2 linked regions of the Granulosicoccus antarcticus IMCC3135 genome follow. The protein of the gene in region 1 interacts with the protein of each later gene in a pairwise test. Links are inferred from orthologs where the notes say so. Each region holds a gene or a part of one and is shown in the gene's direction. Other genes may lie near its edges. The genes, in order: pheT and secD.

What was found.
Region 2: the proteins of pheT (region 1) and secD interact in binary tests that used the Escherichia coli proteins (3 or more experiments, as listed by UniProt). The link is inferred for Granulosicoccus antarcticus IMCC3135 from one-to-one orthologs.

The regions. Positions count from the first base shown.
Region 1 is NZ_CP018632.1:5,610,113-5,616,798, reverse strand. The notes cover bases 1,080-4,171. They hold pheT (phenylalanine--tRNA ligase subunit beta), read left to right. Parts: upstream 1,080-1,449; coding sequence 1,450-3,894; downstream 3,895-4,171. Other genes in these bases: IMCC3135_RS24355 (integration host factor subunit alpha), read left to right, coding at 3,896-4,171; pheS (phenylalanine--tRNA ligase subunit alpha), read left to right, coding at 1,080-1,437. Also shown: rplT (50S ribosomal protein L20), read left to right, coding at 1-284; more of pheS, read left to right, coding at 448-1,079; more of IMCC3135_RS24355, read left to right, coding at 4,172-4,192; IMCC3135_RS24350 (MerR family transcriptional regulator), read left to right, coding at 4,176-4,535; IMCC3135_RS24340 (hypothetical protein), read left to right, coding at 4,776-5,990; IMCC3135_RS24335 (hypothetical protein), read left to right, coding at 6,319-6,519; IMCC3135_RS24330 (hypothetical protein), read left to right, coding at 6,601-6,686.
Region 2 is NZ_CP018632.1:5,828,491-5,834,947, reverse strand. The notes cover bases 1,701-4,563. They hold secD (protein translocase subunit SecD), read left to right. Parts: upstream 1,701-2,154; coding sequence 2,155-3,972; downstream 3,973-4,563. Other genes in these bases: secF (protein translocase subunit SecF), read left to right, coding at 4,079-4,563; yajC (preprotein translocase subunit YajC), read left to right, coding at 1,797-2,120. Also shown: tRNA preQ1(34) S-adenosylmethionine ribosyltransferase-isomerase QueA, read left to right, coding at 1-543; tRNA guanosine(34) transglycosylase Tgt, read left to right, coding at 567-1,682; more of secF, read left to right, coding at 4,564-5,017; IMCC3135_RS25360 (inositol monophosphatase family protein), read right to left, coding at 5,388-6,209; IMCC3135_RS25355 (RNA methyltransferase), read left to right, coding at 6,304-6,457. UniProt on the Escherichia coli protein: Part of the Sec protein translocase complex. Interacts with the SecYEG preprotein conducting channel. SecDF uses the proton motive force (PMF) to complete protein translocation after the ATP-dependent function of SecA.

The DNA.
Region 1 (6,686 bases):
TCTTTCGTGTTGCCAAGCAGGCAGTTACGAAAGCAGGTCAATATGCTTATCGTGACCGTAAAGCAAAGAAGCGTACATTCCGTCGTTTGTGGATTGCACGAATCAATGCTGCTGCTCGTGCTAACGACATTACGTACAGCCGCCTGATGCAGGGTCTGAAGATTGCCGGTATCGAAGTAGATCGAAAGATGCTGGCTGCTTTGGCTTTTTCTGACGATGCAGCATTTGTAGCGATTGTCGATAAAGCAAAAGCCGCCTTGCCTGCAGTCAATCTGCCTGCCTGAGATAGCTCAGGTTGCCCTGACTACGCAGTAATGTAGTCAGGGTGGTTGTAAGCCTGGCTTTATCGACCGGGGGAATGCCGACTTAGTGCGGTATTCCCCTTTTTTGTGGCGACTTGCAAGAGCCGCTTTCCCAATCCAACGACGACACGGGATGAATCAACCAATGTCACTGGACCTAGATAGCTTGATAACCGAGGCTGACCATATGGTCGGCGATGCAGCGTCCCTGGAGGCACTGGAGGCGGTACGCGTCGAGCTGCTTGGCAAGAAGGGCAGGCTGACTGGCGTGCTCAAATCAATCGGCGCACTGCCTGTTGAGGAAAAACCTGCTGCAGGGCAGGCGGTCAACAAAGCCAAGCAGGCTGTTCAGGCGTTGATAGATGCGCGTCGCTTTGTTCTTGACGATGCAGCGCTGGCAGAAAAGCTGGCGGCTGACGCACTGGATATCACGCTGCCGGGCAGCGGATCGTTGTCTGGGGGATTGCATCCGGTTACGCTGACAATTGAACGCGTATCGGCACTTTTTGGCCAGTTGGGATTTGAGTCCGCCATCGGGCCTGAAGTTGAAGATGATTATCATAACTTTGAGGCACTGAACATACCGGCTCATCATCCGGCGCGGGCCATGCACGATACTTTCTACTTTGACGTCAACCGACTGCTGCGCACGCATACATCGTCTGTGCAAATCCGCTATATGAAGTCGGTGGAGCCGCCACTTCGTGTCATAGCGCCAGGGCGGGTTTATCGCTGTGATTCGGATATGACGCATTCTCCGATGTTTCACCAGGTTGAAGGTCTGCTGGTTGATCGAGATATTGCATTGACCGATCTGATGGGTCATCTGGAAGCCTTTCTGACCTTGTTCTTCGATCAGGACGATTGTGAAATTCGTTTTCGACCTTCCTATTTTCCTTTCACGGAGCCATCGGCAGAAGTGGATATCAGGATCAACAAGGGTCCATGGATTGAAGTGCTGGGTTCTGGAATCGTGCATCCATCAGTGTTTCGCTCAGTGGGTATCGATACAGAGGAATTCACCGGTTATGCCTTTGGTATCGGTGTTGAGCGACTTGCCATGCTCAGGTATGGCGTTACTGATCTGCGGCAGTTCTTCGAGAACGATCTGCGCTTTCTTTCCCAGTTCCATTAAGCGAGAAATCACATGAAATTCAGTGAGAAATGGCTGCGAGAGTGGGTCAACCCACCTGTTGATACACAGGGTCTGGGTGAGCAGCTCACTTTCATGGGTCTGGAAGTCGATGAAATCGTATCGGCTGCGCCTGACTTCAAGGGGGTGGTAGTTGCCCGCATCGTGAATATTCAACAGCATCCGGATGCCGATCGATTGCGCGTCTGTGAAGTTGATTGCGGTGCGGAAGAGTTGATTCAAGTGATCTGTGGTGCGCCTAATGCGCGTGCAGGTCTGACCACCGCGCTGGCACAGGTTGGTGGCAGAATGCCTGATGGGACAAAACTGAAAAAAGCCAAACTACGTGGGCAGGTCTCCATGGGGATGTTGTGTTCGGCGGCCGAGCTGGGTTTGTCGGAAGAGCGCGACGGAATCATGGAGTTGCCCGATGATGCGGTTACCGGTACTGATCTTGTTGCCTACCTGGAGCTGGACGACTCCATCATTGATATCGACCTGACCCCGGATCGTGGTGATTGTCTGAGTATTCGCGGTATCGCTCGGGATCTGTGTGCGCGGAACGATCTGGCGCTGCAAGTGCGGGAAATCAATGAAACGCCGGTGGAAGTGGATGATCAGCACTCTGTCGTTGTGGATGGGCAAAGTGCTTGTGTGCGTTTCACTGGCCGCATGCTTACCCAGCTGACGCCCGGATGTGCCACTCCTGGTTGGATGATCGAACGCTTGCGCCGTGCCGGTGTGCGCGCCATCAGTCCTGCCGTGGATATCACCAACTATGTCATGCAAGAGCTGGGTCAGCCCATGCATGCCTTTGATGCTGACAAATTGCAGGGAGGCATCCAGGTGCGACTCGCACGAGCGGGTGAGCGACTGGTGTTGCTCGATGGTCGGGATGTAGCGCTGGATGAGGATACAACGATCATTGCTGATGATCGTGGTCCGATTGGTATCGCTGGCATCATGGGGGGAGAATCAACGTCGGTAGACGAGAAAACCACGCGTATCTTTTTTGAAAGTGCGCTGTTTTTGCCTGAGATCATTGCCGGCAAGCCACGTCGTTACGCCAGTCATACAGAGTCTGCGCATCGGTTCGAGCGAGGTGTGGACCCTGCTGGTCAGCGCGAGGCTCTGGAATATGCCACGGGGCTGATGCGTGCCATCGCCGGTGGTCAGGCCGGTCCGATCACGGATTGGCAGGATGATGCGCGCATGCCAGCTCGTCTGGATGTGCTGGTGCGCCGAGCACGTTTGCAGAGGGTGCTGGGTATCAATCCCGAGGTTGCCACTGTTTCGATGATTTTCACGCGTCTGGGTATTCGCAATGAAACGACGGCGGACGGTTGGCAGGTATCTGCCCCCAGCTACCGTTATGACCTGGCTATCGAGGAGGACTATATTGAAGAGGTCGCCCGTATTCTTGGTTATGACTCGCTGCCAAGAACCTCGCCCACTTATCGACCTGTTTTGCGTGCAGTGCCCGAAAGCGCAGTGTCACCGATGGCAACCAAACGCTTGCTGGTGAATCGTGGCTATCAGGAAGTGGTCACTTACAGTTTTGTTGAAGCCGCCCGGCAGGAGCTCTTGCGCCCTGATTTGAAAGCACTGCCCTTGGCTAATCCCATTTCATCCGAGCTGGGCGTCATGCGTACCACGCTTGTGGGTGGTCTGGTGTCAACAATGCAGCGCAATTTGTCGCGGCAGATCAGTTCGATGTCATTATTTGAAACGGGTTTGCGTTTTTTGTCCAACAATGAGGGGGCATCGACTGCGGGGCTGGACGCCTATTTGTCCGCAGATCATGGTGCGGATCTGCAAAGCGATACCGGTGTTCAGCAACAAAACATGATCGCGGGACTGGTGGTTGGACGACTGTCTGCCGAAAACTGGAACGCAACGGTAAGGGAGGCAGACTTCTACTCGATCAAGGCGGATCTTGAGGCAATGTTCTCTCAGGCTAACGGGGTCAGTATTGCCTACGTGCCTACTGATCTGGCCATGTTGCATCCAGGTCAGCGCGCCGGTATGGAAGTTAACGGTGTGCTGGTAGGTTATGTGGGGGCGTTGAATCCGGCATTGCAGCAGTCACTCGATCTGAGCGTTATGCCCGTGGTTTTCGAGTTGTCTCTGCATGCACTGTCTCTGGCAAGTGTGCCGAAGGCGAAGCCGATGTCCAAATTTCCACAAGTTCGCCGTGATCTGGCGCTGCTAGTGGACGAGTCGGTCACTTGCCAGTCCATCATCGAAGTTATTCGTGAACAGGCGCCCGCTATACTGCAAGACGTCAGAGTCTTCGATGTCTACCAGGGGGAGAAGGTGGCGGAAGGTAAGAAAAGCATGGCCTTAGGCTTGATTCTACAAGGATTTTCGCGCACTCTAGAAGACGCGGAAGTGGAGCAGGTGGTCGCCAAGATCGTCGCTGCACTTGAGATCGCACACGGGGCGATTCTAAGGGTATGAGATGGCGCTAACAAAGGCAGCAATGGCAGAGATGTTGTTCGATGAACTTGGACTCAACAAGCGTGAGGCCAAGGAGTTCGTCGAGCACTTCTTTGAAGAGGTCAGGGTAGCGCTGGAAAGCGGTTACGACGTCAAATTGTCGGGTTTCGGCAATTTTGTCTTGCGTAATAAAAGCCAACGGCCAGGACGTAACCCCAAGACAGGTGAGGAGATACCTATCTCTGCCCGACGAGTGGTTACGTTCCGACCTGGGCAAAAACTGAAGGCACGCGTAGAAGCTTATGCTGGAAATCAGTAACAATAACGAACTCCCGACCATACCCAACAAGCGCTACTTCACCATTGGTGAGGTCAGCGACTTGTGTATGGTCAAGCCGCACGTGCTGCGCTACTGGGAGCAGGAGTTCCCGGGGCTGGAGCCGGTCAAGCGCCGTGGTAATCGTCGCTATTATCAACGACACGATGTGATGTTGATTCGTCAGATACGTAGCCTGCTGTATCAGGATGGCTACACTATTGGTGGTGCTCGTCAGCATCTGGCGGGTGATCTGGTCAAGGATGATAATACTCAATCACAGCAGATGATCAGACAGCTACGTTCCGAGTTGGAAGATCTGCTACGAATTTTGAGAACTGGTTAGGTTTTCAGTAGGCTTGCGGAAAAAATAATTCTCAATGTCGTGAATATTTCATGCAGAGCTCACAAATAAGTCTTCGTATGCGTTAGAATTCGTGGCTCTGGCGGGGCGTGGCGCAGCCTGGTAGCGCACCACAATGGGGTTGTGGGGGTCGGAGGTTCGAATCCTCTCGCCCCGACCAGTCTTCAGGAGTCAAAAAGTCTGCCGATTACCTTGGGTAGTCAGGTGTCAATGGAGTCCAACATGCACGCAGACGATCTGCGCATGGCCGTTAGTAAAATAGTCGATATTCTCAACAAGTCCGAAATCCGGGCGGTAGTTGATCAATACCGATCGGCCAAGGGTGACCAGCGTACAGCAGCAGCGGCGCGTTTGGGCCATGCTGGTGCTCTCATACTGGATCGCTTTGATGCCATGTCGGCGTCAGAAAGGCGGGTTGTCAATTGCCTGCATCTTGAATCCCTGGGTTCTACTGATTACTGGCAAAATTTGCTGAGTAACGTAGACGACCCACGTCAACAACAAGCTGAAATTGTCCGACTGGCAAGTCGTGTGATGTTTGCCAGTAGTCATCTGCCTGCAATGGTTTCGTTGCTCGGTACTGTCAAGGATGATTCCGCACGCGCCGAGGCGCTGGAATCAGGCGAAGGTCGTCTGCATATCCGCCTGACCGACGCAGGTGAGCGGGCATCTGACCCAGATCGTATTGCACGTGCTATCGACGGCATCGACATGCTGTACTCGGCTTGCGCCAGTATTGCTCGCAAGCCGGCTATGGATCTTCGTCTGGACAGCATCGGTAGCAAGCGCAAGAAAGATCGCGAGCTGCAGTTCACGGGCGAAAAAGACAGTGTTGCTGCGGTCTTTGCAGTTATCGATTCGATCCCTGCCGCTCTGGCTGATATCGACTCCGATCAGGATATTGATCTTGACGTTGTGGTTCAGTCTCTGCCAATTTTCGATGACCTCAATACGCTGGCATCGTTGGGTAATTTTTCAAACAAAGATCTCAAGGACATCAGCGATACCATGCACCAAGGTGCGCTGTTGTCACTGGAAAGCGGTGCCATTTTGATGGAGCCGGTCAAGAGCACGCCAGCGCCAGCCACAACGGCCGCTGCAGTGCCTGAGAAAATGGTAGTGCCTGAGAAGGTGGTGCCGGTTGTTGCAGCTGAAGTGCCTGTCCAGGTTCAGCAGCCGCACAGCGAGTTGGCTGATGAGCGGCCTGTAGTGTCTGAGGCCGAACCTCAAGCCGAAGTAGAGCGCGATGAGCACTATGATCGTTATCTGCGTGAGCGCGAAGCCATGCTGCGCCAACCTGCCGTTGAAGGTGTGAATGGCCAGTCGGTTCCCGGCTTGAATCCATCGCAGGCCGATTCGGCGCGTACTGACGATCAAGTTCGCCGTGATGCCGTGGATGAACTGCTCAAATCATTGAATCAGACGCGTAGCTCCTGAGTTGCTGAATCTGGGGTGTTGTCGAGAGCTGGTCTAATGCCAGCTCCGCCAGCTTCAATATCTTGTTTCCTGTGAATAATCTCTCGTTAAAAACCACAAGAAATTCTGGGGCAGGTTCTCAGAGTTGTTCCTGAGCAACAAAGCGAATGCAGAAGCCATCCGTGCCGTGTCTTCTGAGTTGTGTGATGTGTTCAGTCGCTCCTATAATCTAAATTATCCGTTAGATTGGGAGTGACGCTTTTCAGGGACATATTGCGAGTACCTGATGGCGTTAATCATATTCTCTTGGCAGCATGTCTGGTAACACCTATTGTCTCGTGCTCTTCAGATGAATCGATTGGTTGAGCCGAGCTTGAATCTGGTGATCCCCGCCGATGATGGTCTCATGCAAATCAAGTTGGTTAGTGATGCCGAGGCAAGCGATGACACAACACCGCTGCTTCGCTCCTCACTCCGAATGTCCCCCGGCGGCAAACTGCAAGCCAGAGTCCGCACTATCAAGTGGCTCATGAACGTACGTCGGTACTAGTACCGCTGAAGGTACGTTCTCTTGTCATACCTACTCTGGTAGCTTGTGGGTTCATTCTAAAAAGTGGTGGCTAGTTTGTTCATGCAAAAATTCCATGGAAAATTGCTGCTTGCTGCAGGTGTCCTGTTTGCTGCACAGGTTGTCAATGCGGCGCCTACAGTCGTGGG
Region 2 (6,457 bases), 220 kb from region 1 along the record:
ACCGTATTTGCCAAATCTCCCGGTGCCGTTGCAGCGCCCACGGCAGGTCTGCATTTTGACGAAGATCTACTGCAGGCCTTGTCCGCTGCCGGTATTACCCACAGTTTTATTACACTGCATGTCGGCGCAGGTACATTTCAACCCGTGCGGGTCGAGAATCCAGCCGAGCATGTCATGCATGCCGAGCGCGTTACGGTGGATGCTGCAACCGTGGCAGAGATTCAGGCGGCTAAGGCGAGGGGCGGGCGCATTGTTGCGGTGGGAACCACCTCGGTGCGTGCGCTGGAGGCTGCAGCTGCTGAAACAGGAGTGCTGGCACCATTCAATGGTGAAACTCGATTGTTCCTGGTTCCGGGAGCGAAGTTTTACGTCGTGGACGCCATGGTGACTAATTTTCATCTGCCGGAATCAACGCTGTTGATGCTGGTAGCCAGTTTTACGGGGCTGGATACCATCATGCAGGCCTATCGGATGGCGGTGCTTGAGCGTTATCGGTTTTTCAGTTACGGCGACGCCATGCTGGTGTGGCCCAAGATTTCGTAGAGCAATCAGCTCGGAGTGCGTACGTGAATTTCAGTTTTGATTTGTTGGGAACCGACGGCAATGCTCGACGTGGGCGTCTGCACTTTGATCGTGGCACGGTTGAAACACCAGCCTTCATGCCGGTGGGTACCTACGGTACGGTCAAATCGGTTACTCCGGAAGAGATTCGCAGTGTTGGTGCTGAAATAATCCTCGGCAACACCTTTCATTTGTGGCTGCGCCCCGGCACCGATATCATTAAATTGCACGGTGATTTGCATGATTTCATGCATTGGTCTGGCCCGATTCTGACGGATTCCGGTGGTTTTCAGGTGTTCAGCCTAGCCAAGCTTCGCAAGATCGATGAGTCAGGTGTCCGTTTCCGTTCGCCTATTGATGGCTCTGAGGTGTTTCTGAGCCCGGAAGAGTCCATGCGTATCCAGACCGATCTGGGATCCGATATCGTCATGGCATTTGATGAATGCACACCTTATCCGGCCACGCACGATCAGGCTGCGACATCCATGGAGCTGTCCATGCGCTGGGCGCGACGTTGCAAGGATGCTTTTGCCGAGTTGGAGAATCCCAATGCCCTGTTCGGTATTGTGCAGGGAGGCATGTACGAAGATCTGCGCAAGCAGTCCTGTGATGCGCTGGTCGAGCTGGATTTTCCAGGATATGCCGTCGGCGGTCTGGCGGTTGGTGAAGAAAAATCGATACGCGATTCCGTGCTGGACACCACGTTGCCGCACCTTCCAGCTAATCGGCCACGTTATCTGATGGGAGTCGGTAAGCCGGAAGATATCGTGGCCTCTGTCATCAGGGGGATCGACATGTTCGACTGTGTCTTACCTACCCGTAACGCGCGCAACGACTATATCTATACGCACAAGGGTGATCTGCGATTGCGCAATGCGCGTTTTCGAACCGATACACAGCCGATAGACTCTGATTGCAGCTGCTATACCTGTCAGAACTACTCCCGCGCCTACCTTTATCATTTATCCAAGTGCAGCGAAATTCTGGGTTCACGTCTGAACACTATCCATAACCTGCATTATTATCAGCAGCTGATGCAAAACATTCGGCAAGCGCTGGATGCTGGTCAGATGGATCAGTTCACACGGGAATTCGAAATTCAACGGGCCACTGGGGCCTGATCCTGACGGTTGTGCCCTACGTGCAGCCTCGAGGCGCAGGAAACCTCGGGAAGAGCGCGTGGTCTATGGCATAATTGCGCGTTACATTCCGCCTCCACTCCAAGAGTTACAGACATGGATTTTTTTATCAGTAATGCATATGCCCAGGGCGCCGGTACAGGTGGCTCACTTATGGGTATTCTTCCGCTGCTGCTTATGCTGCCGGTATTCTATTTCCTGATGATTCGACCGCAGCAAAAGCGGATGAAGGAACATAAGTCCATGGTCGGAGCCTTGAAAAAGGGCGATGAAGTCGTTACCAATGGTGGACTGGGCGGTACCGTCACTAAAGTGGGCGATGCTTACCTTTCACTTCGAGTTTCAGAAGGTGTTGAAGTCAACGTTCAGAAGGCTGCTGTTGCTGCCTTGTTGCCATCAGGCACTCTGAAAAACATCTAATTCGGCCCCATCTAGTCAACCAAGACACTTCAGCATGACCAATACCAATCCGCTCTGGAAGACGTTGCTGCTTGCAGCCGTTTTGCTTATTGGCGTGCTGTTCGCGCTGCCCAACTTGTTCGGCAGCGATCCTGCTGTTCAGATCTCGGCGCGTTCCGCCGAGCTGACAGCAAATGATGTCGCCAAGTTCAACAAGATACTGGCAGATTCCGGTTTCACGGATGCAGAAATCCGGGAAGATGACGGTCGTTATCTGGCTCTTTTCACCAGCGAAGATGAGCAGCTTCGCGCTCGGGATGCGCTGGCTGCAGAGCTGGATCCCAATAGCTATATTACGGCACTGAATCTGGTTGATGCCAGTCCAGCCTGGTTGCGCAATATTGCCCAGCCCATGTTTCTCGGTCTTGATTTACGCGGTGGTGTGCACTTTCTCATGGAAGTGGACATGGAAGCGGCGATTGCTTCAGCAGAGGAACGCTTCATACCTGCGTGGAAGCGTGAGGTGCGTGAGGCCAAGATTCGCGGTACTTCGATCCAGCATTCAAAAGGTGAGTTGAGCGCGCGTTTCAAGGATGTCGCAGAGCGAGACCGGATGCTGGATGTCTTCAGGGAAGAGGCTCAGGATCTCGAATTTCAGACATCTGAAGAAGGTGAGTTTGCCTATATCACCGCCAAATTGTCTGAAATTGCCATACAGGAAGAGCAGCGTAGTGCTCTTCAGCAGAACATCGTCACGTTGCGTAACAGGATCAATGAGCTGGGTGTTTCCGAGCCAGTTATCCAGCAACAGGGCCTCGAGCGTATTGTGGTGCAGTTGCCGGGCGTTCAGGACACAGCACGAGCCAAGGAAATTCTCGGTGCTACCGCCACTCTGGAATATCGACTGGTCTCCACCCGATCCGATGCACGTCCCTACAAGCGTCGTGAAGATGGTTCCACCATCATGCTCGATCGGGACATCATTGTTACCGGCGACCAGATCAAGGGTGCTTCCTCAGGCATCGATCAGCAAACCGGTACCGCTGCTGTTTTCGTTAATCTGGATAATGCCGGCGCACGACGCATGCAGGAAGTCACACAAGAGAACGTGGGCAACCTGATGGCGGTGGTCTATATCGAAAACCGGATTGACAATATTCAGGTCAATGGCGAGACCGTCAAGAAAGTTACCAAGGTCGAAGAAGTCATCAATGCGGCGACTATCCGCGATGTGCTCAGTCATCGATTCCAGACGACAGGTCTGGGTGCTCAGGAAGCGGCGGATCTGGCGTTGCTGCTACGCGCAGGTGCGTTGAAAGCACCCGTACAGATTGTCGAAGAACGGACAGTGGGTCCAAGCCTGGGTAAGGACAATATCCGTCAGGGCTTCATGTCGGCGGTTGTTGGTCTGGCTATCGTCGTGGTTTTCATGGCTGTCTATTATCGTGTTTTCGGCATCATTGCCGGCTTGGCACTGGTCACCAATGTCGTCTTGATTATTGCAGTGCTCGGTGCCCTGACAGCAACCTTGACGTTGCCGGGTATTGCCGGAATTGTTTTGACTGTCGGTATGGCGGTCGATGCAAACGTGCTGATTTTTGAAAGGATACGAGAAGAACTCAAGTCGGGGACCGCGGTACAGACAGCCATTTCTGCTGGTTATGATAAAGCCTTCTCGACTATCGCTGATGCCAACGTCACGACGCTGATTGCAGCGGTGGTGTTGTTCAGTCTGGGTACTGGCCCCATCAAGGGTTTTGCGGTCACCTTGTGCATAGGTATTCTGACCTCGATGTTCACAGCCATTTTCGGCACTCGAGTCATCGTCAATACCTTGTACGGTGGGCGTCGACTGAACACTTTACCTATCTGATTGCCCGTCAATACCTTTCATGCAACCTGCCGCTTTTGCTTCGTCAGGTTGCTCACCTAGTTTCATTGTTCATTACCGCGTGTAGTGACGTTCGGGATATTCATCGATGCGTAGTCTGATTCGCGATACCAATTTCGATTTCATGGGCCGGTATCGACTCGCTGTGATCGTGTCTGGTGTGATGCTGGCCATAGCGATTCTGGCCATCGCCATTCGGGGGATGAGCCTGGGAGTCGATTTCACGGGTGGTTACACCATCGAGGTGGGTTACGAGCAAGCGCCTGATTTGAACCAGATTCGCGCCGCTCTGGTGGATGCCGAATTTCCAGACACTCAAGTGCAAACCTTCGGTAGCAGCACGGAAGTGCTGATTCGCATGGCGCCCACTGAAGGGGCAAATAGCGCAACGGTAAGTGGTGAGGTACTGAAGGTACTGACCGAATCCAGTGATTCAGAAGTAGCCATGCGGCGTGTAGAGTTCGTTGGGCCTCAGGTGGGTGAGGAGTTGCGTGAAAAGGGTGGGCTGGCCGTGCTATCGGCATTGTTTGGCATCATTCTGTATATCTGGTTTCGCTTTGAGAAGAAATTCGCAGTGGGCTCTGTACTGGCGCTGATCCATGACGTCATCATCACGGTCGGATTTTTTGCCTTGTTCCAGATCGAATTTGATCTGACGATATTGGCGGCATTGCTGGCGGTGGTCGGCTATTCATTGAATGACACGATCGTGGTATTTGACCGGATTCGAGAGAATTTTCTGGCCATGCGAACCGGCACACCTGCCCAGGTCATGAACGATTCCATCAATCAGACCTTGTCACGAACCATCATTACCTCTGGCACCACCATGATGGTTCTGGTCGCGCTGTTCCTGCTAGGCGGTCAGATTATCAGTGGCTTTGCACTGGCGTTGATCATCGGAATATTTGTTGGTACCTATTCATCCATCTTTGTGGCGAGCGCAACGGTATTGCACATGGGAATTACCAAAGAAGATCTGATGCCGGTTGAAAAAGAAGGCGCTGATCTGGATGCAATGCCCTGAATAGGTGTTTCCCGGGGTAGTTTGGCCCCCGACCACCTTTGGTGGGGTGGGTCAACTACTCAATAGGATTGACAAGCCGCTTCTGAGATGAGGAAGGGTGGGTCCTGTGTAGCGGACCTGCATTGATTGATGGAGAGTCTGAAAATCTCGGCTTGGTGCCAATCCAGTGCATGATTGTGCGATTAACTTGCTGTATGAAATGCAAGAACCCCGACTTGATTGGATAAGGAGGCGGCGTTGTACGCACAGTAGGGGCTCAGAACTGTCTAATACGGGCGCGCGCGCGCTCCTGTCGCGTCTGCACGAGGCGAGCGCAGTGCGTATATAACGCAACTGCGCCCGACGCGGTGCTTCCGCCGATCTGCCTTGCCTAAACGGGTTTGCGGGCAGGCAAGTTCCGGCGTGCGGCTGATAGAGGCTTCATGACTTCGAGCATCTGGTGATGAATCTTGGGTGAAGCTGCTATCACTTCGCCCTTGTCCATCCAGTCGTCACCGCCGTCAAAATCGTTGAGCAGGCCACCGGCCTCTCTGACGATAAGGCCACCAGCGGCCATATCCCAACTTTGCAGACCGGTCAGCCAGCAGCCATCGATACGTCCAGCTGCGACGTAGGCAAGGTCAAGAGCGGCCGAACCGAGACGGCGAACACCGCCAGCGCGTTCAGTGTAGTGGCGGGTCGTTCTCTGGAAAAAGTCCAGATCCTGACCGTCACGATAAGGAAAACCGCAGCTGAGCAAGGCGTTTTCCAGATGGTTGGTGGTGCCTACTCGCAATCGTTTGCTGTCCAGAAAGGCGCCTTCGCCTTTGCCTGCAGTGAACAGTTCCTGCCGCATGGGGTCGTAGACGACAGCCTGAAACAAACGGTTCTTCTGCATCAGTGCAATGGAGACACTGAAGTGCGGTAAGCCGTGGATGAAGTTGGTTGTACCATCGAGAGGATCGATGATCCAACGATATTCGGCGGTCTCATCACCTATCAGGCCGCTTTCTTCGCACAGAAACGCATGATCCGGGTAGGAACGCTGTAGCGTATTGACGATTTCAGTTTCGGCCTTGCGATCAATTTCGGTGACGAAATCATTTCGCTGTTTCTTCTCAATGGTCTTGGGATCGAAACGGTCTACATTTTGTGTGATGACTTTTCCGGCTGCGCGGGCAGCGCGGATGCCGATGTTGAGCATCGGGTGCATGTCTGGATTCGCTTGTCTGGGCTAGGTCTCATAGTGTAGTGCCAAATGACCTCTGATCTGTGGCTTCCGGCATCAGTTGTGACATCATTCGCGCATGAGCGTAGAAATAGTATTTGTAATGGTGGGCACGACCCACACCGGTAACCTGGGTGCAGCTGCAAGAGCCATGAAAACCATGGGCTTCATGAAGATGCGTCTGGTTGACACTTGTCCGCATTTATCTGCAGAGTCTTTGGCCCGTTCTTCGG